Regions from separate parts of the Rhizobium sp. GCM10022189 genome, predicted to be linked through region 3. Evidence: predicted binding sites of a transcription regulator. Region 3 holds the regulator's gene; each other region holds the start of a gene.

Region 1 (9,800 bases), 400 kb from region 3:
ATAGGAGCTTTTGCGCAAACGGCAACGGCTTTTTCGGGGGCGTTGGCATGGCGTTATGGTCAGGATTTTCCGTGGATTTGCAGGTTTTCAGCCAATTTCGTGGCCGGTATTCAGCTTCACGCGCTGTGGAAACGGTTTCACTCGCGGCAAAACATGCAATCCTCGTAAATTATGCGCCTTGTCGGCGAATTCTTCGCAAGTGAAGAAATGTGCGGCAACGCAAGCTTCGCGAAAGCCTCGGATAAAAACTTGGCTCCAGAGGGCAAGTTAAACGTTCAAGTGGCCCGTAAATGCGGTGTTTTTCGAATCGCTTGAATAAAAAGGGCGGCCCGAAGACCGCCCCTCCTGAACTGGATGGTTCAGATGCATGACCCAGGGGTCTTACATCATGTCCATACCGCCCGTTCAGCGCGCTTGTCGCGCTGAACCACCTTTGGATGATGGGCGGTTTCATGGACGCTGGTGCAAGACGCCTCTGGCGTCTTACATCATGTCCATACCGCCCATGCCGCCCATGCCGCCCGGCATTGCCGGAGCGTCCTTCTTCGGCAGCTCGGCGATCATGGCTTCCGTGGTGATCAGCAGCGAAGCAACCGAAGCTGCGTTCTGCAGAGCCGTGCGGACAACCTTGACCGGGTCGACGATGCCGAGCTGGATCAGGTCGCCATATTCGCCGGTCTGGGCGTTGTAGCCGTAGTTGTCTTCGTTCTTGTCGAGGATCTTGCCGACAACGATCGAAGCTTCGTCGCCTGCGTTTTCAGCGATCTGGCGAACCAGAGCCTGGAGGGCGCGGCGAACGATGTTGATGCCGGCTTCCTGGTCCTCGTTGGCGCCCTTGGCCTTGATCTTGGTGGAAGAACGCAGCAGAGCGACGCCGCCGCCCGGTACGATACCTTCCTGAACAGCAGCGCGCGTCGCGTTGAGGGCGTCGTCGATGCGGTCCTTCTTTTCCTTTACTTCGACTTCCGTCGAACCGCCGACGCGGATAACGGCAACACCGCCGGCGAGCTTGGCAAGACGTTCCTGCAGCTTTTCGCGGTCGTAGTCGGAGGTGGTTTCTTCGATCTGGGCCTTGATCTGGGCAACACGGCCTTCGATGTCGGCCTTGGAGCCGGCGCCGTCGACGATCGTGGTGTTTTCCTTGGAGATCGAGACCTTCTTGGTGCGGCCGAGCATGTCGAGCGTGACCGACTCGAGCTTGATGCCGAGGTCTTCGGAGATGACGGTGCCGCCCGTCAGGATGGCGATGTCTTCGAGCATGGCCTTGCGGCGGTCGCCGAAGCCCGGAGCCTTGACAGCAGCAATCTTCAGGCCGCCGCGCAGCTTGTTGACGACGAGCGTTGCAAGAGCTTCGCCTTCGACGTCTTCAGCGATGATGAGGAGCGGCTTGCCGGTCTGAACGACAGCTTCGAGAACCGGGAGCATGGACTGCAGGTTCGAGAGCTTCTTTTCGTGCAGGAGGATGAAGGCGTCTTCGAGGTCAGCAACCATCTTTTCCGGGTTGGTGACGAAGTAGGGGCTGAGATAGCCGCGGTCGAACTGCATGCCTTCGACGACTTCGAGTTCGGTTTCGGCGGTCTTGGCTTCTTCGACGGTGATAACGCCTTCGTTGCCGACCTTCTGCATTGCTTCGGCAATGTCGAGACCGATCTGCTTTTCGCCGTTTGCGGAGATCGTGCCGACCTGGGCAACTTCTTCCGACGTGTTGATCTTCTTGGCCTTGGCCTGGAGATCCTTGACGACTTCAGCAACAGCGAGGTCGATACCGCGCTTGAGGTCCATCGGGTTCATGCCGGCGGCAACTGCCTTTGCGCCTTCGCGAACGATGGCCTGTGCGAGAACCGTTGCAGTCGTGGTGCCGTCGCCGGCGACGTCGTTGGTCTTCGAAGCAACTTCGCGGACCATCTGGGCGCCCATGTTTTCGAACTTGTCTTCAAGTTCGATTTCCTTGGCGACCGAAACACCGTCCTTGGTGATGCGCGGAGCGCCGAAGGACTTGTCGATAACGACGTTGCGGCCCTTCGGACCGAGGGTTACCTTCACTGCGTCAGCGAGGATATCGACGCCGCGCAGCATCTTTTCGCGCGCGCCGCGGCCGAATTTTACTTCTTTAGCTGCCATTTTGAGAACTCCAAAAAAGGGGTGTCAGCGATATCAGATGAAAGACAACCGGCCGATCAGCCGATGATGCCCATGATGTCGGCTTCCTTCATGATCAGAAGGTCTTCGCCGTTGATCTTGACTTCCGTGCCCGACCACTTGCCGAACAGAACGCGGTCGCCGGCCTTGACATCAAGCGGAACGACCTTGCCGGACTCGTCGCGAGCGCCGGTGCCGACAGCGACGATTTCGCCTTCCTGCGGCTTTTCCTTAGCGGTATCCGGGATGATGATGCCGCCCTTGGTCTTCTCTTCGGATTCAACGCGACGGACGACGACGCGATCGTGAAGCGGACGGAAATTGGTGCTTGCCATTGTCTAATCCCTCGATCAAATGACATCTGCGGACCGGGGTGGCCCACATGGAGGATGTTAGCACTCAACTCCCGTGAGTGCTAGCGCCGTGCATTTAGGGATGGCTCCGGAAGGAGTCAAGAAGAGCCTTCACGGATTTTTGTGCCGGAATTGTGAAGAGGGCGGGATTTGTCCCGCGCCGCTTGCCGAACGTTGCGCACGTTCGGCTTTCCAGACTCTGACCTTCTTCCTCCGGGTGAGAAAATGCCTTGCCATTGAAGCCCGCCTTTGCAATGTCACCGATGGCTGAAAGCGAAGCAGGAAAGCGGAATGGCAAAGCGGATTGCGAACTTCTCCGAGATCACCGATCGATATGACGTGGTGCTCTGTGATGTCTGGGGTGTCGTCCATAACGGCGTCGATCCGTTTCCAAAAGCAGGCGAGGCGCTTGAGGCTGCCCGCGCCGCCGGCCTGACCGTCGTTCTCATCACCAATTCGCCGCGCGTCTCCTGGCAGGTCGTCGAGCAGCTGCGCCAGATCGGCGTGCCCGATGGCGCCTATGACCGCATCGTCACCTCTGGCGACGTCACCCGGGCGCTGATCGCCGAAGGTCCGCGCGAAGTCTTCCTGCTCGGCCCCGAGCGCGACAATCCGATCCTCGAAGGTCTCGATATCGAGCGCGCGCCCGCGGGCGAAGCCACCTCCGTCGTCTGCACCGGCTTCTTCGACGACGAGACGCAGACGCCGGAGGACTACACCGACATGCTCGTGGATTTCAAAGCCCGCAACGTGCCGATGATCTGCGCCAATCCCGATCTCGTGGTCGAGCGCGGCCACCGCATCATTCCCTGCGCCGGCGCCATGGCCGCCTATTACGAGCAGCTCGGCGGTTCCACCCGCATTGCCGGCAAGCCGCACCGGCCGATCTATGAGGCGACCCTTGCCGCTGCCCGCGAAGTGCGCGGCGATTTCCCGATCGACCGCGTTCTGGCGATCGGCGACGGCATGCCGACGGATGTGCGCGGCGCCTTGAATTATGGCCTCGACCTTCTCTACATCAGCGGCGGTATCCACGCGAAGGAATATACGCTTGATGGCGAGACCGACGAGGCGATCCTGCATGCCTATCTCGAACGGGAAAAAGCCGCACCCAAGTGGTGGATGCCGCGCCTCGCATAAGAGAAACGAAGCCGATGACCGTGTTCCACCGCAATGAAACCCGAGATCCGCTGCCCGAGCATCTGAAAGGCGGCGTCATCGCCATCGGCAATTTCGACGGCGTCCATCGCGGCCACCAGTCGGTGCTGAACCGGGCGCTTGAAATCGCAAGGGAGCGGGGCGTGCCCGCCCTGGTGCTGACTTTCGAGCCGCATCCGCGCACCGTCTTCAAACCGGATGCGCCCGTCTTCCGCCTGACGCCGGCGCCCTTCAAGGCGCGCATTCTGGAAGAGCTCGGCTTCAACGCCGTCATCGAATATCCTTTCGACCATGAATTCTCGCAGCGTTCGGCGGAAGATTTCATCCATTCCATCCTGAAGGACTGGCTCGGCGCATCGCAAGTCGTGACCGGTTTCGATTTCCATTTTGGCCGCGGCCGCGAGGGCGGGCCTGCCTTTCTGATGGATGCCGGCAACCGCTACGGTTTCGGCGTCACCTTGATCGATGCCTTCCGCGACGAAAATACCGACGTCGTTTCCTCCAGCCATATCCGCGCGCTCCTGAAGGAGGGCGATGTTTCGGCCGTCGCGGCCATGCTCGGCTATCATTATACGGTTGAGGCGCAGGTCATCGACGGCGAAAAGCTCGGCCGTCAGCTGGGCTTCCCGACCGCCAACATGCAGCTGCCGCCGGAGGCCGAACTGGCGGCCGGCATCTATGCCGTCCGCTTCCGTCTCGAAAACGGCAAGCTTTACGATGCGGTGGCAAGCTACGGCCGCCGCCCGACGGTGACGGAAAACGGCGCGCCGCTGCTCGAAACCTATCTCTTCGATTTCAGCGGCGATCTCTATGGCCAGATCTGCTCGGTCTCTTTCTTCGGCTATCTGCGCCCCGAGCTGAAATTCGACGGGCTCGACCCGCTCGTCGCGCAGATCAGGCGCGACGAGGAAGAGGCCAGAGCGCTTCTCTCAGGTGTCAGGCCGCTCGGCGAACTCGACAGGAAGCTCTGTTTCGAAAGCAATTCCGGCAAAACTGCGTAGCGGTTTATTGAAAATGCTTAGGCGGCACCAAGCGCCGGCTGCGCCTTCTGCCGCGGCAGCGGCGGGAAGGCGAGCGCGATTGCCGCAGCACCGAGCCCGACCAGCGCCGACCCGATGAACAGCCACGAATAATTGGCATAGCTATCGTAGATCCAGCCGCCGATCAGCGGGCCGAAGGCCATGCCGATGCTTGACAGCATGGTCGCCGCCCCGAAAACCGTGCCGATGATGCGCGGGCCGAAATATTCGCGCGCCAGCACCGCATAGAGCGGCATGACGCCGCCATAGGCGCTGCCGAAAATGACGGCAAGCACGTAGAATTCCCCAAGCCTGCTGACGGCGAGATAGGTGGCAAGCGCTGTCGCCTGTATCAGCAATCCCGCGATGATGACCGGCTTCACGCCGATCCTGTCCGCCAGCGTGCCATAGAGCAGGCGCCCGCCAAGACCGGCAAGACCCTCGACGCTGTAGATGCTGACGGCGGCCATCGGGGCGACGCCGCAGAGCGTGGCATAACTCACCATATGGAAGATCGGCCCGGAATGGGCCGCGCAGCAGGCAAAGAAGGTGAGCCCGAGCACGATGAACTGCGGCGAACGGAAAACCCGCCACAGATTGGGAACGCCGCCATCGGCCGGCACGATCGCCTCATGCGTCTCGACGGGCGGGGACGGACGGCGACGCACGAGAAGCGCTGCCGGGATCATCAGGATCAGCGCGCCGATGCCGATGACCATCATTGCCGGGCGCCACTCGTAGGCGGTGATGAGCCAGCGTGCGAAGGGCGAGATCGTCATTGGCGCCACACCCATGCCGGCCGAAACCAGCGAGACGGCAAGGCCGCGGTTCTCGTCGAACCATTCCGTCGTGGCCGCGATCATCGGCGCGAAGAAGGCGCTGGCCGAAAGCCCGACGAGCACGCCATAGGTCAATTGAAATTGCAGCAGCGTTTCCGCCCGGCTGGCAAGCACCAGCGCCAGCCCGAGGATGACGGAGCCGATCAGCACCACCGGCCGCGGCCCGAAACGGTCGCTGGCCGCGCCCCAGAAGAAGCCGCCGATACCCATGACGATGAAATTCAGCGTCATGGCGCTGGCAATGCCGGCATGCGACCAGCCGGTTGCATCCGCGATCGGCTGCTGGAAAATGGCGAGAGAAAACATGGCGCCGAGCGCGACACACGTCATCAGCGCGCCGGCCGCGACGATAACCCAACGATAGGAACTGTTCATATCCTCATCACTCCTTGCGGGTTCGATCGGCATGATGAATTTCCCATGCCCGCGAGTCAAAGACGTTCGGGCAACGAGGAATTCGACAGGCTCTTGGGATTTTTGCAGCGGAAGCGGGAAAATCGCGGCCATGGCGCGTCGCCGCCATCCGCCGGTCGTCTTTTCATGCGGCGGGCGTTCGGCCTTTCGTAAGGTTGCGGGCCTGAAATCCCTCTTCCTTTTCCGCCGAAAAGCGCCTATGAACCGGCGCGATGAGTAAATTCCGGCTGGCGCATTCGATACGAATTATCGGCCCGGTCTTCCGCGCGCGCTGAGCGGCCGGAAGGTCCGGGTTTTTGGCGCTTGGATTGAGCGAGCGCTTTCCGTCACCATAGATTTGATGTCCGCGCGCCCGTCCGGGCCGCCAGAAACGATTGTCACACATGACCGACACAGCCGAAAAGATCGATTATTCGAAGACCCTCTATCTGCCCGAGACGGATTTTCCGATGCGCGCCGGCCTGCCGCAGAAGGAGCCGGAACTCGTTGCCCGCTGGCAGCAGATGGACCTCTACAAGAAGCTGCGGGCTTCCGCCGCCGGCCGCGAAAAATTCGTCCTGCACGACGGCCCGCCCTATGCCAACGGCAACATCCACATCGGCCACGCGCTGAACAAGATCCTCAAGGATGTCATCACCCGCTCCTTCCAGATGCGCGGTTACGACTCCAACTACGTTCCCGGCTGGGACTGCCACGGCCTGCCGATCGAATGGAAGATCGAGGAAGAAAACTATCGCGCCAAGGGCAAGGCCAAGCCTGACCTGAGCGAGCCCTCGGCGATGATCGAATTCCGCCGCGAATGCCGCGCCTATGCCGAAAAGTGGATCGCCATCCAGGGTGGCGAGTTCCAGCGTCTCGGCATCGTCGGCGATTTCGAGAATCCGTACCTGACGATGAATTTCCACGCGGAAAGCCGCATCGCCGGTGAGTTGCTTAAGATCGCGAAGAGCGGCCAGCTCTACCGCGGCTCCAAGCCGATCATGTGGTCGGTCGTGGAGCGTACGGCGCTGGCGGAAGCGGAAGTCGAATATCATGACTATGAGAGCGACACGATCTGGGTGAAGTTCCCGGTCGCCAAGGGCTCCGATGCCCTCAAGGACGCCTTCGTCGTCATCTGGACCACCACGCCCTGGACGATCCCCGGCAACCGGGCGATCGCCTATTCGTCGCGCGTCGCTTATGGCCTGTACGAAGTCACAGCTGCCGAGAACGATTTCGGCCCGCGTCCGGGCGAGAAGCTTGTTCTCGCTGACCGGCTCGCTGAGGAATCCTTCGCCAAGTCCAAGCTGCAGTACAAGCGCCTCGCCGATGTCACTGCCGACGACCTCGCCGGTATCACCTGCGCTCATCCTCTGAAGGGCCTTGGCGGTGGCTACGAATTCGATGTGCCACTGCTTGCCGGCGACCACGTTACCGACGATGCTGGTACCGGTTTTGTGCACACTGCGCCGAGCCATGGCCGCGAGGACTTTGACGTCTGGATGGCGCATGGCCGTGAAATCGAGGCCCGCGGCATCGACACAAAGATCCCGTTCCCGGTCGATGACGGCGGCTTCTACACCGCCGACGCCCCCGGCTTCGAAGGCGCGCGCGTCATCGACGACAACGGCAAGAAGGGCGATGCCAACGACCGGGTCATCAAGGCGCTGATCGAGGCCAACGCGCTCTTTGCCCGCGGCCGCCTGAAGCATCAATATCCGCATTCCTGGCGCTCCAAGAAGCCGGTCATCTTCCGCAACACGCCGCAGTGGTTCGTCTACATGGACAAGACGCTGGCCGACGGCACGACGCTGCGCACCCGCGCGCTGAAGGCGATCGACGACACGCGCTTCGTGCCGGCTGCCGGCCAGAACCGCCTGCGCGCCATGATCGAGCAGCGCCCCGACTGGGTTCTTTCCCGTCAGCGCGCCTGGGGCGTGCCGATCTGCGTCTTCGTCGACGAGCACGGCACAGTGCTGCAGGACGATGCCGTCAACCAGCGCATCCTCGATGCGTTCGATGCCGAGGGCGCCGACGCCTGGTTTGCCGAAGGCGCCAAGGAGCGGTTCCTCGGCAACGAACATGACCCGGCCAAGTGGTCGCAGGTCATGGATATCCTCGATGTCTGGTTCGACTCGGGCTCGACGCATACCTTCACGCTGGAAGACCGCGCCGACCTGAAATGGCCGGCCGATGTCTACCTTGAGGGTTCCGACCAGCATCGCGGCTGGTTCCATTCCTCGCTGCTGGAATCGGCTGCGACGCGTGGCCGTGCGCCCTATAACGCCGTCATCACCCATGGCTTCACCATGGATGAGAAGGGCGAGAAGATGTCGAAGTCGAAGGGCAACGTCGTCTCCCCGCAGGACGTCATGAAGGATGCCGGCGCCGATATCCTGCGTCTGTGGGTCATGACCACCGACTATTGGGAAGACCAGCGCCTCGGCAAGACGATCATCCAGACCAACGTCGATGCCTATCGCAAGCTGCGCAACACCATCCGCTGGATGCTCGGCACGCTGGCGCACGACAAGGGCGAGGTCATCGCGCTTGCCGACCTGCCGGAACTGGAGCAGCTGATGCTGCACCGCCTGTCCGAGCTCGATCAGCTCGTGCGCGAAGGTTATGATAGTTTCGAGTTCAAGAAGATCGCCCGCGCGCTCATCGACTTCGCCAATGTCGAGCTGTCGGCCTTCTATTTCGACGTCCGCAAGGACGCGCTCTACTGCGATGCGCCCTCCAGCCTTCGCCGCCGCTCGGCGCTTTATGTCATCCGCACGATCTTCGATTGCATGGTGACATGGCTTGCGCCGATGCTGCCTTTCACCACGGAAGAGGCCTGGCTCTCGCGCAATCCTTCCGCCGTTTCCGTTCATCTGGAGCAGTTCGCTCCGGTCGCTCCGCAATGGCGCAACGATGCCCTGGCCGAGAAGTGGAAGAAGATCCGCGCGATCCGCAGCGTCGTCACCGGCGCGCTCGAAATCGAGCGCAAGGACAAGCGCATCGGCTCCTCGCTGGAAGCGGCCCCTGTCGTGCATGTCGCCGATGCGGACCTCATGAAGGCGCTCGAAGGGCAGGATTTCAGCGAAGTCTGCATCACTTCCGGCATCACGATCGAGGCGAGCGCCGGCCCGGCCGATGCCTTCCGGCTGCCGGAAGTCGCTGACGTCGCGGTCGTTCCGAAGCTGGCCGAAGGCGTGAAATGCGCCCGCTCCTGGCGTATCACCACCGATGTCGGCTCCGATCCCGACTATCCCGACGTTTCGGCGCGTGATGCCGCGGCACTGCGCGAACTTGGCATCACGGCCTGAAGATATTTGCCGGGTGAATTGCCTTTGCGGCGTTCATCCGGTAAAAGCTGCCTGAAAATGGCCGGATTTTTGCGTCAGGGGGACGATTGTCCGGTGGGCAGTACTGATTCCGGCATGCGGGAAGGGTTTTCATGTTAGCGACGCATTGGTTCCGTTTGGGCGCCTGCCTGTCTGTTGTCATGGCGGCAAGCTCCATGATGTCCGGCTGCGCCAGCAGCCCGACCTACGGCACCGACAAGACCGCAATGGAACAGCTTGCCGACGACCTCGGCCAGTCCGTTTCGCTGACCGGCCCCGGCCCGAAGAATGCCGGCGTGAAGTACACGCCGCGTCCGACACTGGTCATGCCTGCGTCGGACCAGAAGGAAACCCTCGTGGCGCCGCAGCAGAATGTGGCGAACAAGGACAATCCGCAATGGGTTGAATCGCCGGAAGAGGCCCGCGCCCGCCTCGTCAAGGAAGCCGACGAAAATTCGGACAATCCGAGCTATCGCTCGCCGCTCGCCAGCTCCGCCATCGAAGGTGGCCGCCAGACGACCGAAGCCCAGACCCAGGCCTATCGCGAAGCGCGCGCCCTGCAGAAGGGTG
Region 2 (9,800 bases), on a different contig from region 3:
CAAACAGGCCCTCGAAGATCCGAGCCGCTTCAGCGCGATAGCCATAGCGGGCAAGTCCGCTGGCGATCAGGGCATTGTCGTGCGGCCAGATCGAGCCGTTGTGGTAGCTCATCGGATTATAGCGAGCCTCGGCGGAAGGAATGGTGCGGATGCCCCAGCCGCAGAAGGACGAGGCACTCATCAGCGTGCGGGTAACCTGCGCGGCTCGTTCAGGATAAGCGATGCCGGTAAACAGTGCATGGCCGGCGTTGGACGAGCAGACGCGACAGGGGCGCTTGTCCCCGTCCAGAGCCAGGACATACGTGCCGAGGTCCTCGTCAAAGAAGCTCGTATCGAAGGTGTGGCGCAGACCCTCCGCTCGTGCAAGAAACTTTGCCGCCCGTTCCGGCCGGCCAAGCCGCCGGAAGATCTCTGCGGCCGCCTGCCAGGCGCCGTAGACATAAGCTTGAACCTCGACGATCGCGATCGGCCCCTTCGCCAATGTGCCGTCAGCATGGAAGACCGAGTCATGGCTGTCCTTCCAGGCCTGGTTGATCAGCCCTTCGTCCGTCATGGGTCCATATTCGACGAAACCGTCGCCGTCGCGGTCGCCATGCTCGTCGATCCAAGTGAGCGCCGCCTCGATATGCGGCAGAAGGCGATCAATGGTCGCAAGATCTCCGGTCCGTTTGAGATACTCGCCGGCCAGCATCACGAAGAGCGGGGTTGAGTCGATACTGCCGTAATAACGGCGGAAGGGAACCTCGCCGAGTTCGGCCATTTCGCCATAGCGCACCTCATGCAAGATCTTTCCGGGCTCGGCATCGGAGGCAGGATTGATCTCTGTGGCCTGGTTTGCCGCCAGATGTCCGAGCACGCCGCGGGCGATCTGCGGATCGAGCCAGAGCGTCTCCAGCGCTGTTATCAGCGCATCGCGGCCGAAGACGGTGCTGAACCAGGGAATGCCGGCATAGGGATACGGCCCTTCCGGCTTGTCGGTCATCAGCATGTAGAGATCGGAGATGCTGCGGCGCGCAACCTCATTGAAGATCTCGTTGGACGTTGCAATTGACGCCGCACGCGAGGAAGAAGAGCGCAACGCACGGCGGGCATCCCGCAGGCCCGCGAAAAAGGAAAAGTGACTTGGTCGTTCGATAGCGCTCTGGTCGCAAGCGATCTCGATGAAGAGCGACCGCGTCTCGTGCGGCTCAAGATGGAGATCATAGATGACGAGATCGCTGCGAATCTCGTCCGGCTGTGGAGAGAAGGAAAGATGCGTCGACCGTCTGCGGTCATCGAGCCCGATATAGGAAAGCAGGATCGAATCCTGCTCCATGACCGCAGGAAGATAGCGCCCCTTTCGCGCTCTTGCGGTCCCCCTCACTTCGAAAAGATCTGCAAAATCTGACGCGAACTCGATCCCGATGGGCACGTGGCGCGGCTGGTCGTCATAGTTCCTCACGCTCAATCGCTCGTAACAATGCGCATTCCAGAGAAAGCGGGATCTGCGCAGATGGATCAGGTCATGCTCCAGAACGAGCTTCCCCTTCTTGTCGAAGATATCAGGATTGGTGAGATCGCAGGTAAGCATCGCGTTGTCATCGCGCAGCGTCGATGACAAGAGCATCGGCCGCTTGCCGTTGATCGTCAGATAGAGATGCGAGAGGTAACGCGTATCACGGTGAAAGAGGCCTTCCGGGCTGCCGGGCCCGGAAAGCGCATCGCCATTGTGGTCGAAGACGGCGAAGGTATCGCCGTGCTTCAGGGTACGCGGCCGTCGCTCCTGCAGCGACGCGGCAGCGGGAATGAAGAACTGCGCTATCGGCGTCCCTTGGCCTGCCGGCTCGGGGACTGAATTGCTGCCTGCAGAAGCGATCGGCATGACGGCCTCCGGTTTCCTAAGCTACCACTTGGAGATCGAGGGACTGGCTGTTGGCGCGACGAAGCGGCGCGGCCTTTGTCCGGGTGCCGGGCAGCTGCCGATAGATGTCGACATAGTCGCGCGCCATGCGTTCGGCTGTGAAGCGCTTTTCGAAAGCGGCCCGGACCTTGCGACGATCGAGCCGCAACGCCCATTCGATATTTTCCACAGCTTCCTGAACGCTGTCCACCAGCACGCCGGAAACGTCCTCGTCGATCACCTCGGGAACCGAGCCGCATCGGAAGGCGATGACAGGCGTGCCGCAGGCCATGGCTTCGATCATGACCAGTCCGAACGGCTCAGGCCAGTCGATCGGGAACAGCAGGGCACCGGCATTGCCAAGAAAGTCGGCCTTCTGACGCTCGTTGATCTCGCCGACGAATTCGACATTCGAATGGCTCTTGACCATCGGCTCGACCACCGTCTCCCAATAGGCCTTGTCGGCATTGTCAATCTTGGCTGCGATCTTCAGGGGCATGCCGACCTTCGCTGCGATCTCGATGGCACGATCCGGCCGCTTCTCCGGCGAGATCCGTCCGAGGAAGGCAAGATAATTGCCCTGGGGCTTTTCGATGAAAGGCAGCAGGTCGACCGGCAGCCCATGGTAGACCGTTCCGGACCAGTTGACGGGCGGCATCGGGCGGCGCTGGTCGTTGGAAATCGAAACCAGCGGAACATCGGGGAATGCCTTGTAGAAGGGCTTGAGGTCCGGCAGGTCGAGGCGCCCATGCAGCGTCGTGACCGTGCGGTCTGCGAAAGCCCGGATCAGCGGAAAATGCAGGAGATCGATGTGGAAGTGCAGCACATCGAATTCGTGCGCCCGCCGACGGATCTCCTCCAGCATCACGACCTGGTGCGGCAAGTGGTCTCTGACAGCCTGATTGAGCCTGAGCGCGACATCCGAGCACGCCACCAGCCGGGCGTTGGTGACGGAGTCGCCGCTGGCAAAGAGGGTCACGTCATGGCCCTGGGCGACAAGTTCTTCGGTGAGATAGGAAACAATGCGCTCGGTTCCCCCATAGAGCTTCGGCGGAACACTTTCGGCGAGGGGTGCGATCTGAGCGATCTTCATCGGCAAAACCTCCTCAATTGAGCAAAGAGTCGTCGGTAAAAATCATGCCCGCGTCCTCGAAGAGGCACGCTGCAGGCTAGAAGCGGTGTCTACATCTCGAACGGCTGTCGGCGGTGGTCTCCTTTCCGGTAGCTGCACAAGCCAAGGCCGCCGAACCGGCGTACTCGTGATCTGCGGCGATGAGTCCTGGGGAAGTCGAAGGAACTGGACGAGTCTTGCTCTCCGGCCTGCGCATCACGCTGGTCCAACGTCTTCAGCGCTTCAATGATCTCGTCATAGGAGACGGCTTTATCCGTGCCGGGATAAAGGCGAAGGGCCGGAATGGACTCGATGGCAAAGATGTCGGATGCCCACGACGCAAGAATGGCCCGTTTCTCGTCATCGCCGATATCGTCGGCGGCAAGAACGTCACAGGGATGACCAAAATGCTTGGCTGGATGAAGAAGATGTCCGGCGCTGATCGCGGCTGTAGCTTCCTCCGGTATCGAATTGCTGATGCTTTCCTTTCTCATGGCTTGGCTCCATTGATCTTGACCGATGGAACTTGGTTCGTGCTTGTGAGGCCCGCACCTGGCGGACGGCGCGAGCCTCCTTCGATTGCCTTAGAAGTCCATGCCGGCGCCGGCGGGGATCGCCGGTCCAGCTTCTTTCTTAGGCTTCTCGGCGATCATCGCCTCGGTGGTTACCAGCAGACCGGCAACAGAGGCGGCATCCTGGAGTGCGGTACGCACGACCTTGGCCGGATCGATGACGCCCTGGGCATAGAGGTCGCCATATTCGCCGGTCTGGGCGTTCCAGCCGTAGGAGAAGTCGGCCTTCTCGCGCAGCTTGCCGACGATGATGGAACCTTCGGCGCCGGCATTCTCGGCAATCTGGCGAACGGGCGCTTCGATCGCCCGGCGAACGATCTCGATGCCGACCTTCTGGTCCTGGTTGGCAGCGTCGAGATTATCGAGCGCCTTGACGGCGCGCAGCAGGGCAACGCCACCGCCAGGCAGGATGCCTTCTTCGACAGCTGCGCGAGTAGCGTGCAGCGCATCGTCGACGCGGTCCTTCTTCTCCTTTACTTCGACTTCCGTCGAGCCGCCGACGCGGATCACGGCAACACCGCCGGCGAGCTTGGCAAGACGTTCCTGCAGCTTTTCGCGGTCGTAATCGGAAGTGGTTTCCTCAATCTGGGCGCGGATCTGGGCAACGCGACCGTCGATCTCGGTCTTGGAGCCAACGCCATCGATGATGGTGGTATTCTCCTTCTCGATCGCAACCTTCTTGGCGCGGCCGAGCATGTTGAGGGTGACATTCTCGAGCTTGATGCCGAGGTCTTCGGAAATGACGGTGCCGCCCGTCAGGATGGCGATGTCTTCCAGCATGGCCTTGCGGCGGTCGCCGAAGCCCGGAGCCTTGACGGCGGCGATCTTGAGGCCGCCACGCAGCTTGTTGACGACGAGGGTGGCAAGCGCTTCGCCTTCGACGTCTTCAGCGATGATCAGGAGCGGCTTGCCGGACTGGACGACGGCTTCGAGAACCGGGAGCATGGACTGCAGGTTCGAAAGCTTCTTCTCGTGGATCAGGATATAGGGATCTTCCAGCTCGACCCGCATCTTGTCCTGGTTGGTGACGAAGTAGGGGCTGAGGTAGCCGCGGTCGAACTGCATGCCTTCGACGACTTCGAGTTCGGTCTCGGCGGTCTTGGCTTCCTCGACGGTAATGACACCTTCGTTGCCGACCTTCTCCATCGCCTCAGCGAGATAGCGGCCGATCTCGGAATCGCCATTGGCGGAGATGGTGCCGACCTGGGCGATTTCGGAGTTGCTGGTGATCTTGCGGGCGTTGGTCTTCAGCTCCTTGACGACAGCGTCGACGGCAAGGTCTATACCACGCTTCAGGTCCATCGGGTTCATGCCGGAGGCAACGGCCTTGGCGCCTTCCTTGACGATTGCCTGAGCGAGAACGGTCGCGGTGGTGGTGCCGTCGCCGGCGAGATCGTTGGTCTTCGATGCCACTTCGCGCAGCATCTGGGCGCCCATGTTCTCGAACTTGTCTTCGAGTTCGATTTCCTTGGCGACGGAAACGCCGTCCTTGGTAACGCGCGGGGCGCCGAAGGACTTGTCGATCACGACGTTACGACCCTTCGGTCCGAGGGTGACCTTGACCGCATTGGCGAGCACGTCGACGCCACGCAGCATGCGTTCACGGGCATCGGTGTGAAACTTGACTTTTTTCGCAGCCACTTCTTTAACTCCTCAATAGGCAGCTATCTGACTGATGGGTTGGATTGACGGGTATCGCCTCAGGCCGCTTGTCTCTGCTCGGCCTGAGCTTCGATGATGCCCAGGACATCGCTTTCCTTCATGATCAGCAGGTCTTCGCCGTTGATCTTGATCTCGGTGCCGGACCACTTGCCGAACAGGATGCGGTCGCCGGCCTTAACGTCGAGCGCCTGGATCTGGCCGGCCTCGTTGCGCGCGCCGGGGCCGACGGCGATGACTTCGCCCTCCTGCGGTTTTTCCTTGGCGGTGTCGGGAATGATGATGCCGCCTTTGGTCTTTTCTTCGGATTCGACCCGGCGAACGAGAATGCGATCATGAAGCGGTCGGAACGACATGTTTTCCTCCGTTGAGCAAAAAAGATGACGTTGTTCCCCCTGGGCCGGACCGGATGACCAGTCCGGGCGGGTGCAAAACCTCGTTCGAGCGTTTTGCGCGAAATGATCTGGTTTTGCGGATTTTCGATTTCAAGAGGTCAGAACGAAAAATTAGCAATTACCGTCAGCGGCTGCTAACATGCTGTAAAGGAACAACAAACTGAGCTGTCGCGTTCGGAAATTCGTTGATGGCCGCAAAATTTTGCGCCACCTTTGGATTGTCATGAAACGGAGACGAAGCATGCAATTCTCATCGGATCTGGAGCGTCAGCTTAATGGCTATGGACTGACAACCGCGCATATCCTCTACCGCATTCCTGATTTTGAATCCGTGCTGCAGACCTATGTCTGGCAGGACTACGATCTCGCTCCCGACTTTCCCGAAATGCACAAGTTCCTGGACTTCTGGCAGGCGAACCTCGATGGGCCGCTGCATTCCGTCCGTTACACCCATCAGCGCCTGATTGGACCCAACGAATGGCGCCGTGTCGAAGGTGAATTGAGGCTTCACTGAAGTCTTGAGACCGGATTGGCATCGTAAACTTAACGGTCACGAAACAAGCGGAGATGCCGAGTTTCAGCAAGAGGTCATATCCGGGCGATCTTGGCCCATTGGTCCATTGCCGCGGCGCGCAATTCGCTCGCCGAGCCGGCCGGCCGTGCGTCTGCGGATGTCGTTGGCGAAGGCACCGCCAAACTTCTCAGCCCACAGCCGGACCGTCTGATGCGAGACGATGATACCGCGTGCGGCCAGGATGGCCTCGACCATTCGCAAGCTCAGTGGGAAGCGGAAATAGAGCCACACGGCGTGGGCGATGATTTCGGTTGGAAAGCGATGGCGGCGATAAAGCGGATCACGGGCAAAGCGGGTCATGCCGCCAGATCCCACATCTTGATCGCTACTTCGTTAAGTTTACGATGCCACTCAAAGTCTTTGCGGATACACCCTTGCTGCGGTCGAAAAGACGTATCCGGTAGCGGCTTCAGAGAATGCCCCAGGCCCGGTAGCGGCCACGGCCGGTGATTTCGCGGATGCCGATCTCGTTGATGAGGTTCAGAGCGCCGCGCTGCGTCACCCCAAGCTCGCGCGCAACCATGGCGGCCGACACCATCGGCCGCGACAGGATGAAATCGGCAAGCTGCGGCAGGCTGCTGTTCGAGCGGCGACCGCGGAAGCGCAGCTCCATCTGCGTGCGGGCGAGCGACAGACGATCGATCTCCTTCAGACCGACGGTGGCGCTTTCCCGCATCGCATCGAGAAAGGCCTGCAGGCGTGTGACGCGATCACGCGAGCGGCGGCGTTCGTGGCGGATCTGCTTCAGCCCGGTGTGAAAAGAAAAGAGATGCGAGGCGACCTTGCCGCGCGCCCGCAGGCTGCTTGCAATCAGCAGTCCGCCCAGCCAATGCTGCCGGCGCAGAGGTTCGATCCGCTCCCAGGCATCGAAGAGAACGGCGGCCGCCAGGCTGTGCGGCAGCTCCTCGACGAGCGGTATCAGCCCGCGCCATTGCTGAAGCCGCTCTTCCTCGTTCCATTCGTCGTCGCCGAACAGGCCAAGCGGATCGTCGTTGCGTTGCGTCGATGCAGCCTCTGCCAGCTCTTCCGCCACAGGTTTTCCGGCATGCCGGTCGAGAAGTCTCTGCGAACGGGCGAGCAGGGCATCGAGTTCGGCGATTTCGGCGGCAAGCGGCGCCCCGTCGTCCTCTTCGTCAGGCTCATGCCCGACAGGCGCGGCCTCGGGTACTTCGGGCGCCCTCTCCTCCCCTTCCAGCATGCTGGCGGTCAGCACGCCAAGGCCCGCCGGGCTGAGCGCCCAGGCCGGATCGGCCGTCTCGATCCGCCGCCGCGTGCGCAGGACGGAGTGGGCGATGGTCAGCTCGTGGCTCGGCGCGCGGCTGTCCATATGCGCATCGTGAAGGACCAGGTCTTCGAGATGCACGAGCTCGCCCGCCACCCACAGCGCACCGGCCGCATCGAAGAAATGGCCGCGCGCGGCAAAGCCCTGCCCCACCGGCGACCGTGCCGTCCGCTCGTCGAGCCGCGCCAGCGCGTCCTCGGCCCCGGCAATGGCCGGAAGCAGCGTCTGGAGCGTTGCGGCATCTATATCGTAGCGCATTGTTAGGTTTAACGGATTCTCACAAAGGGAAGGGAAAGCCGTATTTGCTTCCGTCAGTTATCGCATGGCAAAAACATGCAAACAACGTCGCGGCCGGCGAGATCGAGGTTATCACCCGGTTTTCAGACGGGAATGTTTGCCTGCCTCGCCGAGCGTCACGAGCAGAGCGATCGCAATCGCTCCGCCTCTCCGGAGTTACACTATCGACCAGCGCGCGGCAGCAATCCCGCCGCGGTTTGCCGTCCCTGCCCCGCTGTCTACTTCCCGGCCTTGTAGGCTTCGTAGAGTTCGTCGAGGCGGCTCGAAAGATAGGCGCCGAATTCCGGCGCGTCGCCGGTCTTCAGGGCAATCGTGAAGGAGGTGCCGGAACTCTTGATACGGCCGGCGATCTTGCCGCCGCTCGCAGGTTTCCAGTCATACTCGACCGTTTCGGGCTTCGCCTCTTCCTTCCTGGAAAGCTCGGCGACGAGAAGCTCGAAGCGACGGTCGCTCTCCACCGCATTGAAGGTGGACGATCCGATCAGCTTCGTCAGCCGCGAGGCGGCAGCATCCGTCCAATCCTGGGCAAGTGCCATCCAGCGTCTGCGACCGATGCCGGGCGCGGCACCCACCGCCTGGATAATGTCGGCGGGAATGGCTTTCGCCACGGAAATGAGCTTCGACAATTCCGTCTTGTCGGTCGAAAGTGCCTTCATGATGACGGGTCGGTCGAACTTCTTCAGTTCGAGATTGAGCGCGAAGACGGCCCGTTCGATATAGGACAGATTCCGCCGTGCCGAGTTTTCGATGCCCTGCGCGATGACGAGATCGGTATCGTCGAGCTTGCGGATGACCGCCTGCACCTTGCGGCCGAGCAGTTTCACCGCCTGGAGGCGGCGATGGCCATAGGCGACCTGATAGCGCCCGTCATGATGCGGGTTGCGTCGCACGAGGATCGGCACCTCCTGGCCGTTCTGCGCAATCGACTGCACGAGTTCGTCTTCCATGTCGAGCGGCTCGTCGCCGAGACGATCGCGAATGAAAGAGGAATCGATCAACTCCGGATCGAGTTCGACGACATGTTCGCCGGACAGCAGGGCTTCCTCCATCGCCCTGCTCTCTTCCTCCATGCGTCCGAGCGTCAGCGCCATGGTGCGCACCGGGCCGGCCGCGCCGCGCGCGGATGCACCCTCGAAGTTGGCCGCGGCCAACTCCTGCGCCGTATCGGTAAACAGTCCCTTCAGTCGATCGCGTCTGCTCATGTGCGGCCCCATGCTTTATGGATGCTGGCAAGAATTTCGCCATTGGCGGCGTTCACCGATTCCAGAGCCCGGTCATAGGTGGAGCGGCGAACCTGCCCCTTTTCAATCTCGTAGAGGGTCTGCTTGGTGAGGCCCGCATCGGCGATTGCCGTCGATTTCAGGATGGTTGCCGTCAGCACGTCATCGCCGAAGAGGCCGCGCAGGAGCGCCACGATCTGCGACTGCGGAGCATCGAAGGGCTCATGCCGGGTGACGACATATTTGATGAAATCATGCTGCAGGTCGCCGCCGGCCTTGCGCACGACAGACAGAAGATCCGACGTCATCAGCAGGAACTGCGACATGGAGGCGACATCGACCATCTGCGGATGAATGGTGATGAGAAGCGACGTGGCGGCGCAGACGGCACCGAGGGTGAGATAACCGAGTTGCGGCGGGCAGTCGATGACGACGATATCGTAGTCGGCCTCGACTTCGGCAATCGCATTGCCGACACGACGGAAGAACAGCTCTTCCGGCCTCTGGCGATCACTGAGCGCTCGCGGCGTCTCGTGCTCGAACTCCATCAGCTCGAGATTGCCGGGGACCAGATCGAGACCGTCGAAATAGGTCTTGCGGACAATATCCTTCAACGGGCGCCGATGTGCATCGTAGCGGATCGCACCATAGAGCGTATCGCCATCCAAAAGGTCGAATTCCGGCTGGACGCCAAGCAGGGAGGAAAGCGAGGCCTGCGGATCGAGATCGATCGCCAGGACACGATAGCCTTCCAGCGCCAGATGCTGCGCCAGATAGAGCGTGGTCGTCGTCTTGGCCGAACCGCCCTTGA
Region 3 (9,800 bases):
CCTGCGAAACCCTCGCGACGACCAACCGCGTCGTCATTGCCGGCGAAGTTCGCCTGCCGCCGAGCCTGATGAAGAAGGACAAGGACGGCAAGGACGTCATCAACCCGTCGAAGTTCAAGGCCGCCGCTCGCCGCGCCATCAAGGATATCGGCTACGAGCAGGACGGCTTCCACTGGAAGAAGGCCAAGATCGACGTGCTCCTGCATTCGCAGTCGGCCGACATCGCCCAGGGCGTGGACAGCGCCGCCGACCAGCAGGGCGACGAAGGTGCCGGCGACCAGGGCATCATGTTCGGCTACGCCTGCAAGGAAACGCCTGACCTCATGCCGGCGCCGATCTACTATTCCCACAAGATCCTGCAGCTGCTCGCCGCCGCCCGCAAGCGGGGCGAAGGCGAAGTCGCCAAGCTCGGCCCCGACGCCAAGAGCCAGGTGACGGTCCGCTATGTCGACGGCAAGCCGGCCGAAGCCACCTCGATCGTTCTTTCCACCCAGCATCTCGACGACAGCTGGGATTCGAAGAAGGTTCGCAGCGTCGTCGAACCCTATATCCGCGAAGCGCTCGGCGACCTGAAGATCGCCGACGATTGCAAGTGGTACATCAACCCCACCGGCAAGTTCGTCATCGGCGGCCCGGACGGTGACGCCGGTCTTACCGGCCGCAAGATCATCGTCGATACCTATGGCGGCGCGGCTCCGCATGGCGGCGGCGCATTCTCCGGCAAGGACACGACGAAAGTCGACCGTTCGGCTGCCTATGCTGCCCGCTATCTCGCCAAGAACGTCGTCGCCGCCGGCCTTGCCGACCGCTGCACGATCCAGCTTTCCTACGCTATCGGCGTTGCCCAGCCGCTGTCGATCTATGTCGACCTGCACGGCACCGGCAAGGGTGTTTCCGAGGACCAGGTCGAAGCCGCGATCCGCCAGAACATGGACCTGTCGCCGTCGGGCATCCGTCGCCACCTCGACCTCAACAAGCCGATCTATGCCAAGACCTCGGCCTACGGCCATTTCGGCCGCAAGGCAGGCCGTGACGGCTCGTTCTCCTGGGAGCGTACGGACCTCGTGAAGGCGCTCAAGGACGCCGTCAAGACCAAGGCTGCTGCATGACGGATATGGAACGCCGGGGCCGGGCGACCGAAGCCTTTTTCGGTCGCCGCAAGGGAAAGGCCCTGCGCGAGCAGCAGGCCGAAAGGCTCGCCACCCTGCTTCCGGCATTCATCGTCGATCTCTCGGCGGCTCCCCCGGAGCCGCTGAAGGCGCTTTTCCCCGATCCGGTCGAAAAGATGCGGCTGGAGATCGGCTTCGGCGGCGGCGAGCATCTCATCCACCGCGCGCTGGAGGCGCCTTCGACAGGCTTTATCGGCGTCGAGCCCTTCATCAATTCCATGCAGAAGCTGCTCGCACGCGTCGACGAGACCGGTGCGCGCAACGTGCGCGTCTATAATGACGACGCCACGCAGCTTCTCGACTGGCTTCCCGATCACTGCCTCGACCAGATCGACCTGCTCTATCCGGATCCATGGCCGAAACGGAAGCACTGGAAGCGGCGCTTCGTCTCCAAGACCAATCTCGACCGTTTTCACCGGGTGCTGAAGCCGGGCGGGCTCTTCTGCTTCGCCTCCGATATCGACACCTATGTGAACTGGACCCTGCTGAAGTGCCGCGATCACGGCGGCTTCGAATGGACGGCACAGAATGCCGCCGACTGGCTGACGCCCTATGAGGGCTGGCCGAGCACCCGCTACGAAGCCAAGGCCCGCCGCGAAGGGCGCTCCTCGGCCTATCTCACTTTCACGCGCGTCTGACCCTTCGACAGGGTTGCCGTTGCATGGAGTTTTTCGGGAATAGGGAAATGCCGCAAGGCAGCTGACGTATGGGCAAGGGACCGACATCAGTCCCTTGCATTGCCCATTACGATCTTCACACACGCATTCCGGCGGCCGGCCGTGCCCGGCAGGCCGGTTTCGATCAATGCAGGCTGACCGTTTTCAGCTCGTCTTCAGCGGCCTTGAAGAAGGTGCTGGAGCGATTGTCCGTCAACAGGATCGGCGTACCGTCGGCGCCGAACAATGCCCAGAGATCAACGCTCGGATCGATATCCGGAGCCTCGGGGAAGCACTTGGCAACCTCTTCGGTGCGTATTTTGCGGATATAGGCGACCTCGCCATTGCCGATTCCGGCAAGTTCGGACTTGGTCAAACGCGACGTGGCTTCTTTCATCAACATTCCTGTTCCTCCGAGAGAAGGGACCAACGGTTCAACAAACCGTTGTGCTACTGTGAAACCGAAATGTTAATTTTCTTGACCATGCGCGCCGGTTCCGGGCGAATTAGATCAACCGAGAGCAGGCCGTTCTTGAGGCTTGCGCCCAGAACCTGCATGCCGTCGGCGAGAACGAATGTGCGCTGGAACTGTCTGGCGGCGATGCCGCGGTAGAGGTAGTCGCGCTCGCCGTGATCGACCTGGCGGCCGCGGATGAGAAGCTGGTTCTCCTCGGTTGACACATCGAGCTCTTCTTCGCTGAAACCGGCGACGGCAAGCGTGATGCGAAGCCGCTCGGGCGCGTCGTGGCCCGCGGCGATACGTTCGATATTATAGGGCGGATAACCGTCGCTCGCCTTGGAAATCCGCTCGAGCGTCTTTTCCATGGCATCGAAGCCCAGAAGCAGCGGGCTGGCGAAAGGGGTGATGCGGCTCATCTTCCAAAGTCCTTGATGCAAGCGACCTCTCCGGACCTTACATGCAGCATCCGGGTACCGCTAATATGGGGACGACCGTTGCCTGCTGCAAGGCACAATGGTCCTCGGTCACAGCCCCCCGGCATTTTAGGGTAAACACCGGCGAGGCAGCTTCCTTGACAAAGGAAGCAAGGCCCCGCATCAAAACGTGCCCCGACGCGATGTGCTGATTTGCGACGGGAGCATGAAGACAATAAGAAGGTGCATGCGAGAGCGACGCGCACCAGAGGATGGAACGATCGGGATGGCAGAACCGAGAAAGATCATTATCGATACAGACCCCGGCCAGGACGATGCCGCCGCGATCATGCTGGCTTTCGGCAGTCCGCAAGAGCTTGAAGTCTTGGGCATCACCACTGTCGCCGGGAACGTGCCGCTGTCTCTGACAAGCCGCAATGCGCGCATCATCTGCGAGCTTTGCGGGCGGACCGATGTGAAGATCTTTGCCGGAGCCGACCGGCCGATCGCCCGTGCGCTGGTCACTGCCGAGCATGTGCATGGCAAGACAGGTCTCGATGGCCCGACCCTTCCTGAGCCGACGATGCCGCTGCAGGCGCAGCATTCGGTCGACTTCATCATCGAAACGCTGCGACGCGAGCCGGAAGGCACGGTTACACTCTGCACGCTGGGACCGTTGACCAATATCGGCCTGGCCTTCCAGAAGGCGCCCGATATCGTGGCGCGCATCCGCGAACTCGTCATGATGGGCGGGGGCTTCTTCGAGGGCGGCAACATCACCCCGGCCGCCGAATTCAATATCTACGTCGATCCGGAAGCCGCCGATATCGTGTTCCGCTCGGGCGTCCCCGTTGTCATGATGCCGCTCGACGTGACGCACCAGCTCCTGACCCGGAAAGACCGCGTGAAGCGCATGGCCGATCTCGGCACCGCGCCGGCCAAGGCGATGGTGGAGATGCTGGAATTCTTCGAGCGCTTCGACATCGAAAAATACGGCTCGGACGGCGGTCCGCTGCACGACCCGACGACGGTCGCCTATCTTTTGAAACCCGAACTCTTCAAGGGGCGGGACTGCAACGTGGAGATCGAGGTGAAATCCGAACTCACCGTCGGCATGACGGTGGTCGACTGGTGGCATGTGACCGACCGCAAGCGCAATGCGAAGGTGATGCGCCATGTCGATGCGGACGGCTTCTTCGACCTGCTGATCGAGCGCTTCGCGCGGATATGATCCGCCGGACCATGCAGACCGCATGAAAAAGGCCGCTCCCGCGGCCTTTTTCAATCATTGTCGTCCGTGCCGTCTCAGGCGTCCTTCTCGTCCAGCACCGAATTGGCCTCGGCCTCGACGAGTTTCGGGCCGCCCTTGGCGACGCCGACCATGGCCGGGCGCAGCACGCGCTCGCCGATGGTGAAACCGGCCTGCACGACCTGGACGACAGTGTTGTTCGGCACTTCGGTATTGGGCACCTCGAACATCGCCTGATGGAAGTTCGGATCGAATTTCTGACCGACCGGCTCCAGCTTGCGAACGCCGTGGCGCTCGAGCGCCGACAGCATGGAGCGCTCGGTCATCTCGACACCTTCGATCAGCGTCGTCAGGCCGGCATCGGCCGCAGCCTTGGCTTCGGGCGGAATAGCATCGATCGCGCGGCGCAGATTGTCCGAGACGGCCAGCATGTCGCGGGCGAAGCCGGCGACGGAATAGGACTTGGCGTCCTTGACCTCACGCTCGGTGCGGCGGCGCAGGTTGTCCATTTCGGCGGCGAGGCGCAGGTAGCGGTCGCGCAGTTCTGCATTTTCGGCCTTCAGAAGCTCAAGCGGATCGGGCTCGCTTGCAGCAGCTTCCTTCACGGCTTCATTTTCGACGTTTGCGGCAGCGTCGGCTGCGGCTTGCGCCACAGTTGCGTCAGGTCCGTTCTGCGTCGTTTCATCGGTCATGACGGTCTCCGGTTGGTGTCTTCTCAGATGCGCCCGATATCGATGTTTGGCCGGAAAAAATCAAGTCTGCGTGACGAAGAAGCGAAAATTCGAGCGGTTTTGCGAAGTATTTCAGAGGGTACTGCGCGAAAGGCGCGAAACGAGCTGGGCGGTATAATCCACCATCGGGACGATCCGGGAATAATTGAGCCGGGTCGGGCCTATGACGCCGACCGCGCCAACGATACGGTCATCCTCATCGCGATAGGGCGCGACGATCAACGAAGAGCCCGACAGCGAGAACAGCTTGTTCTCCGAGCCGATGAAGATGCGCACGCCCGGTCCGCTTTCAGCCAGGTTCAGGAGCTCGATCAGGCTGTCCTTCTTTTCGAGGTCGTCGAACAGCAGGCGCAGCCGGTCGAGATCTTCGGCGCCGCCCACGCCCTCCAGAAGGTTTGCGCGGCCGCGGATGATGAGCTGTGCCGGCTTGGTCTCGTCCGGGCTGCCGGCCCATACGGCAACGCCACGCTCCACCAGATCGCGCGAGAGCGCATCGAGCTCGTGGCGAACTTCATCCTTCAGCCGGCTCAATTGCAGGCGGAATTCCGGCAGCGTCTGCCCGGCCATATGCGCATTGAGGAAATTGGCGGCCTCGGTGAGCTGCGAAGAGCTGACGCCTGCGGGCAGTTCGATGATGCGGTTTTCCACCTGATCGTGATCGCCGACAAGGACGGCCAGCGCCTTCGTCGGTTCCAGGCGGATGAACTCGACATGTTTGAGAACCGGGTCGCTCTTGGAGGTGATGACGAGGCCGGCACCGCGGGAAATGCCCGAGAGCATGCGGCTTGCCTCGTTCATCATCGATTCCACCGGATTGTCGCGGCTTCCGGCCCGCACCTGGCGATCGATGCTGGCGCGTTCCTCCGCCGAGAGGTCGCCGACCTGCATGAAGGCGTCGACGAAGAAGCGCAACCCGATCTGGGTCGGCAGGCGGCCGGCGCTGACATGCGGAGAATAGATGAGGCCGAGCTCTTCCAGATCGCTCATGACGTTGCGAACGGAGGCGGGCGAAAGGGACATGGGCAGGAGGCGTGACAGGTTGCGGGAGCCGAGGGGCTCGCCATGCTCCAGATAGCCTTCGACGATGCGCCGGAAGATTTCCTTCGACCGTTCATCCAGCGCAGCTACAGCATCCGAGATTGATGTCGACCTGTAGCTCATGAACTTTTTGCACCCGCACTGAATGATATACCGGAAATATAGCCAATCTGCCCCCCGTGGCAAAAGGGAATTTGCAAATGCACGCAGCCAATCGTAGAAGCGGGCGACGATACAATACATGCATGATATTGGCCGGAAACCGCTCACGCTTTTCGGCATCATGTTTCAGGAGAAGAGAATGCGGCCCTCAGGCAGAAAAACCGACCAGATGCGCAAGGTCTCCTTCGAGCGCAATTTCTCCAAGCATGCGGAAGGCTCCTGCCTGGTGAAATTCGGCGACACGCACGTGCTCTGCACGGCAAGCCTTGAAGACAAGACCCCGCCATGGCTGCGCAACACCGGCAAAGGCTGGGTCACGGCCGAATACGGAATGCTGCCGCGCGCCACGGGCGAGCGCATGAAGCGCGAGGCGGCTGCCGGCAAGCAGGGCGGCCGCACGCAGGAAATCCAGCGCCTCATCGGCCGCTCGCTGCGCGCCGTGGTCGATCTTGCCGCGCTCGGCGAACGCCAGATTACGCTCGACTGCGATGTCATCCAGGCCGATGGCGGCACGCGCACGGCCTCGATCACCGGCGGCTGGATTGCGCTTTACGACTGCCTGCGCTGGATGGAAACGCGCAACATGATCAAGGCCGACCGCGTGCTCAAGGATCATGTCGCGGCGATCTCCTGCGGCATCTTCGCCAATCAGCCGGTCATCGACCTCGACTATCTGGAGGATTCCTCGGCCGAGACCGATGCCAACTTCGTCATGACGGGCGCCGGCGGAATCGTGGAAATCCAGGGCACTGCGGAAGGCACGCCGTTCACCGAGGAGGAATTCTCCTCGCTGATGGGCCTTGCCAAGGCAGGCATTGGCGAACTGGTGGACCTGCAGAAGCAGGCGATCGCCTGAGACTTCCATTCGGGCTTGGCCAGTGAATTTCCTTGTCCCTGCTTCCGGGGGCAAGGCCGGACAAGGGGCGGGCAATGGCGCAACCCATCGAAGGCATTCTCGAAACGGCGCTCTACGCAACCGATCTCGACGCGGCCGAAACCTTCTATGGGGCTGTGCTCGGCCTTGAGAAGATCGCGCGCTCGGGCAACCGCCATGTGTTCTTCCGCTGCGGACCGGGCGTGCTCCTGATCTTCAACCCGCAGGAAACGGTGAAGCCGCCGGCGCCTGATAGCCTGCAGGTTCCGCCGCACGGCACGACCGGAAAGGGCCATGCCTGCTTCAGGGTTTCGGGTGACAATCTCGATGCGATGGCGCAAAAGCTGAAAGCTGCCGGTATCGCCGTCGAATCCGAGGTTCACTGGCCGCAGGGCGGCCGATCGATTTATTTCCGCGATCCCGACGGCAACAGCCTGGAATGCGCGGAAGCCAGAATCTGGGGCATGAAGTAAGGATATTTTATGCGTAAGCTCGAAACCAAAACCATCGTCGTCGCCAGTCACAATCAGGGCAAGATCCGCGAAATCCAGGATCTGATCGGGCCGCTCGGCTTTACGGCAAAATCGGCCGCCGAACTCAATTTCATCGAGCCCAAGGAAACCGGAACGACCTTCGAGGAAAATGCCACGATCAAGGCGCTCGCCTCAGCCAAGGCCTCCGGCCTGCCGGCGCTTTCCGACGATTCCGGCCTTGTCGTCGACGCCCTCGGAGGCGATCCGGGCGTCTACACGGCCGACTGGGCGGAAACCGGCAACGGCACGCGCGATTTCAACATGGCGATGGAAAAGGTCGAGAAGGCGCTGGAGAAGGCCGGCGCGGCGAAGCCCCAGCAGCGCACCGCCCGGTTCGTCAGCGTGCTCTGCCTTGCCTGGCCGGATGGCCATACCGAGCTTTTCCGCGGCGAAGTGGAAGGTGCGGTCGTCTGGCCGCCCCGCGGGACGCAGGGTTTCGGTTACGATCCGGTCTTCCAGCCGGAAGGTTATGACGTGACTTTCGGCGAGATGAGTGCTGAAGAGAAGCACGGCTGGACTATCGGCAAGCCGCAGGCCCTGTCGCACCGCGCGCGCGCCTTCAAGCTCTTTGTCGAAACCTGCCTGGAAGCATAGGGCCACGCGTTGAATATGATCAATTCGCCTGCGCTGACGCGCGATGCAAAACTTCTGCCCGATACCGGCGAACCCGGTTTCGGGGTCTATGTGCATTGGCCTTTCTGCGCGGCGAAGTGTCCCTATTGCGATTTCAACAGCCATGTCCGGCATCAACCGGTCGATCAGGAGCGCTATGTCGCCGCGTTCCTCAAGGAGACCGCGAACGCCCGCCAGATGAGCGGGCCGAAGACGGTGAGCAGCATCTTCCTCGGGGGCGGCACGCCTTCGCTGATGAAGCCGGAAACGGTCGATGCGATCATGAACGGCATTTCGCGGCACTGGCATGTGCCCGATGGTATCGAGATCACCATGGAGGCCAACCCCTCCAGCGTCGAGGCCGAACGCTTCCGCGGCTATCGCGCCGCCGGTGTCAACCGCGTCTCGCTCGGCGTGCAGGCGCTGAACGACCGCGATCTCAAGTTCCTCGGCCGGCTGCATGACGTTGCCGACGCGCTGAAGGCGATCCGGCTGGCGCGCGACATCTTCCCGCGCATGTCCTTCGACCTGATCTATGCCAGGCCGAACCAGACGGTGGAAGAATGGGAGCGCGAACTGAAGGTGGCGATCTCCTATGCCGTCGACCATCTTTCGCTCTACCAGCTCACCATCGAGGAAGGCACGCCCTTCTACGGCCTCCACAAGGCCGGAAAACTGATCGTACCCGACGGCGACCAGTCCGCCGCACTCTATGAGGCGACACAGGAGATCACCGGGCGCGAAGGGCTGCCAGCCTATGAAGTATCCAACCACGCGCGGCCGGGTGCGGAGAGCCGCCACAACCTCACCTACTGGCGCTATGGCGACTATGCCGGCATCGGCCCCGGCGCGCACGGACGCCTGACGCGCGGCGCAGACAAGATCGCGACCGCGACGGAGCGCAAGCCGGAAACGTGGCTGGACCTCGTCGAGCGCGACGGGCACGGTATCATCGAGCAGGAACGCCTCGGTTTCGACGAGCAGGCCGATGAGCTGCTGCTGATGGGGCTGCGCCTGAAGGAAGGCGTCGATCTGGCCCGCTGGCAGCAGCTTTCCGGCCGCGATCCCGATCCGAAGCGCGAACAATTTTTACTGGAGCACGGTTTCATCGAGCGGATCGGCAATTCCCGCCTGCGCTGCACGCCGGCAGGCATGCTGATCCTCGATTCCGTCGTCGCAGACCTCGCCTGCTGAGCGAGATCAGGCCGCGCACCTTTTTCTGAAATTGACGAGCCTTCCGACCGCGATCAATCCCGTGCCGATCAGATGCCTGAGCTGCAATTGCCCGCCGAGGCGGCGGCGCCGAGCAGGATCGCGCCGACGGGAATCAGGAAAGTCACCAGCGTCAGATTGGTGGCGCCGGCGATCGCAGCGACGCTCGGCACCGATCCTTCGCCTGATCGGCTTGCCGGATATCGGCTCATCCACGACGTCCGGCGGCGCGACCGGCAGCTCTGGCTGGCCTCGGCCGGCGGTCGCCGGCTTCCGGCGCTGGCTGCTTTCGGAAGCGAAAAGCTGACGCCTCTCTTGTCCTGTGCGGCTTGAGACGCAACGCCGCTTCGTCTTTCGCCGGAATCGCGTCAGTCCCTGCTCGTGGCCCCGGCCTTGAACAGGCTGCCCGTCGGCGTCTTCAGGAACATGTCCAGCGGAATGTGTTCCTGATGCAGGAAGCCATCCGAGGGCAGCAGACCGTCGCGGACCATTTCTATGACCGCAACCACCGATGCCGAAGTGGTCCAGGCGATCGCCGTGCGCCGGGCGCCGGCGATTTCGATCGGATAATAGGCGCGCACGAACTCCTTCCGGCGCAAGGAGCCGTTGACGGTGCCTTCTGCCGCGACATGCACATAAACGACATCGTCGTCGACCGGCGGCTTGGCATTGGTCAGGATCTCGCCGGCAA

What was found. The regulator HrcA, encoded in region 3, represses chaperone genes, less so after heat shock. The targets are predictions, from matches to a motif close to GTTAGCACTCNCNNNNNGNGAGTGCTAAC.
Region 1: groES (co-chaperone GroES) is a predicted target of HrcA. The motif match lies at 2,531-2,559, and genes of this name have one in related genera.
Region 2: groES (co-chaperone GroES) is a predicted target of HrcA. The motif match lies at 5,727-5,755, and genes of this name have one in related genera.

What each region holds. Positions count from the first base shown of each region.
Region 1 is NZ_JBHSOR010000049.1:350,620-360,419, reverse strand. It holds gene ACFPWW_RS22850 (hypothetical protein) at 1-168, shown strand, start outside; gene groL (chaperonin GroEL) at 484-2,121, opposite strand; gene groES (co-chaperone GroES) at 2,178-2,474, opposite strand; gene ACFPWW_RS22835 (TIGR01459 family HAD-type hydrolase) at 2,784-3,632, shown strand; gene ACFPWW_RS22830 (bifunctional riboflavin kinase/FAD synthetase) at 3,647-4,651, shown strand; gene ACFPWW_RS22825 (MFS transporter) at 4,669-5,883, opposite strand; gene ileS (isoleucine--tRNA ligase) at 6,306-9,212, shown strand; gene ACFPWW_RS22815 (hypothetical protein) at 9,344-9,800, shown strand, end outside.
Region 2 is NZ_JBHSOR010000046.1:133,970-143,769, forward strand. It holds gene ACFPWW_RS18800 (glycogen debranching N-terminal domain-containing protein) at 1-1,861, opposite strand, end outside; gene ACFPWW_RS18805 (glycosyltransferase family 4 protein) at 1,878-2,972, opposite strand; gene ACFPWW_RS18810 (hypothetical protein) at 3,062-3,484, opposite strand; gene groL (chaperonin GroEL) at 3,575-5,203, opposite strand; gene groES (co-chaperone GroES) at 5,263-5,577, opposite strand; gene ACFPWW_RS18825 (usg protein) at 5,858-6,130, shown strand; partial or broken gene ACFPWW_RS18830 (IS6 family transposase) at 6,266-6,490, opposite strand; gene ACFPWW_RS18835 (RHE_PE00001 family protein) at 6,600-7,730, opposite strand; gene repB (plasmid partitioning protein RepB) at 7,988-8,971, opposite strand; gene repA (plasmid partitioning protein RepA) at 8,968-9,800, opposite strand, start outside.
Region 3 is NZ_JBHSOR010000049.1:745,743-755,542, forward strand. It holds gene metK (methionine adenosyltransferase) at 1-1,109, shown strand, start outside; gene trmB (tRNA (guanine(46)-N(7))-methyltransferase TrmB) at 1,106-1,807, shown strand; gene ACFPWW_RS24750 (DUF1150 family protein) at 1,971-2,228, opposite strand; gene ACFPWW_RS24755 (Hsp20 family protein) at 2,276-2,701, opposite strand; gene ACFPWW_RS24760 (nucleoside hydrolase) at 2,985-3,929, shown strand; gene grpE (nucleotide exchange factor GrpE) at 4,004-4,639, opposite strand; gene hrcA (heat-inducible transcriptional repressor HrcA) at 4,751-5,839, opposite strand; gene rph (ribonuclease PH) at 6,018-6,734, shown strand; gene ACFPWW_RS24780 (VOC family protein) at 6,809-7,225, shown strand; gene rdgB (RdgB/HAM1 family non-canonical purine NTP pyrophosphatase) at 7,235-7,879, shown strand; gene hemW (radical SAM family heme chaperone HemW) at 7,895-9,091, shown strand; partial or broken gene ACFPWW_RS24795 (EamA family transporter) at 9,098-9,273, opposite strand; gene ACFPWW_RS24800 (saccharopine dehydrogenase C-terminal domain-containing protein) at 9,478-9,800, opposite strand, start outside.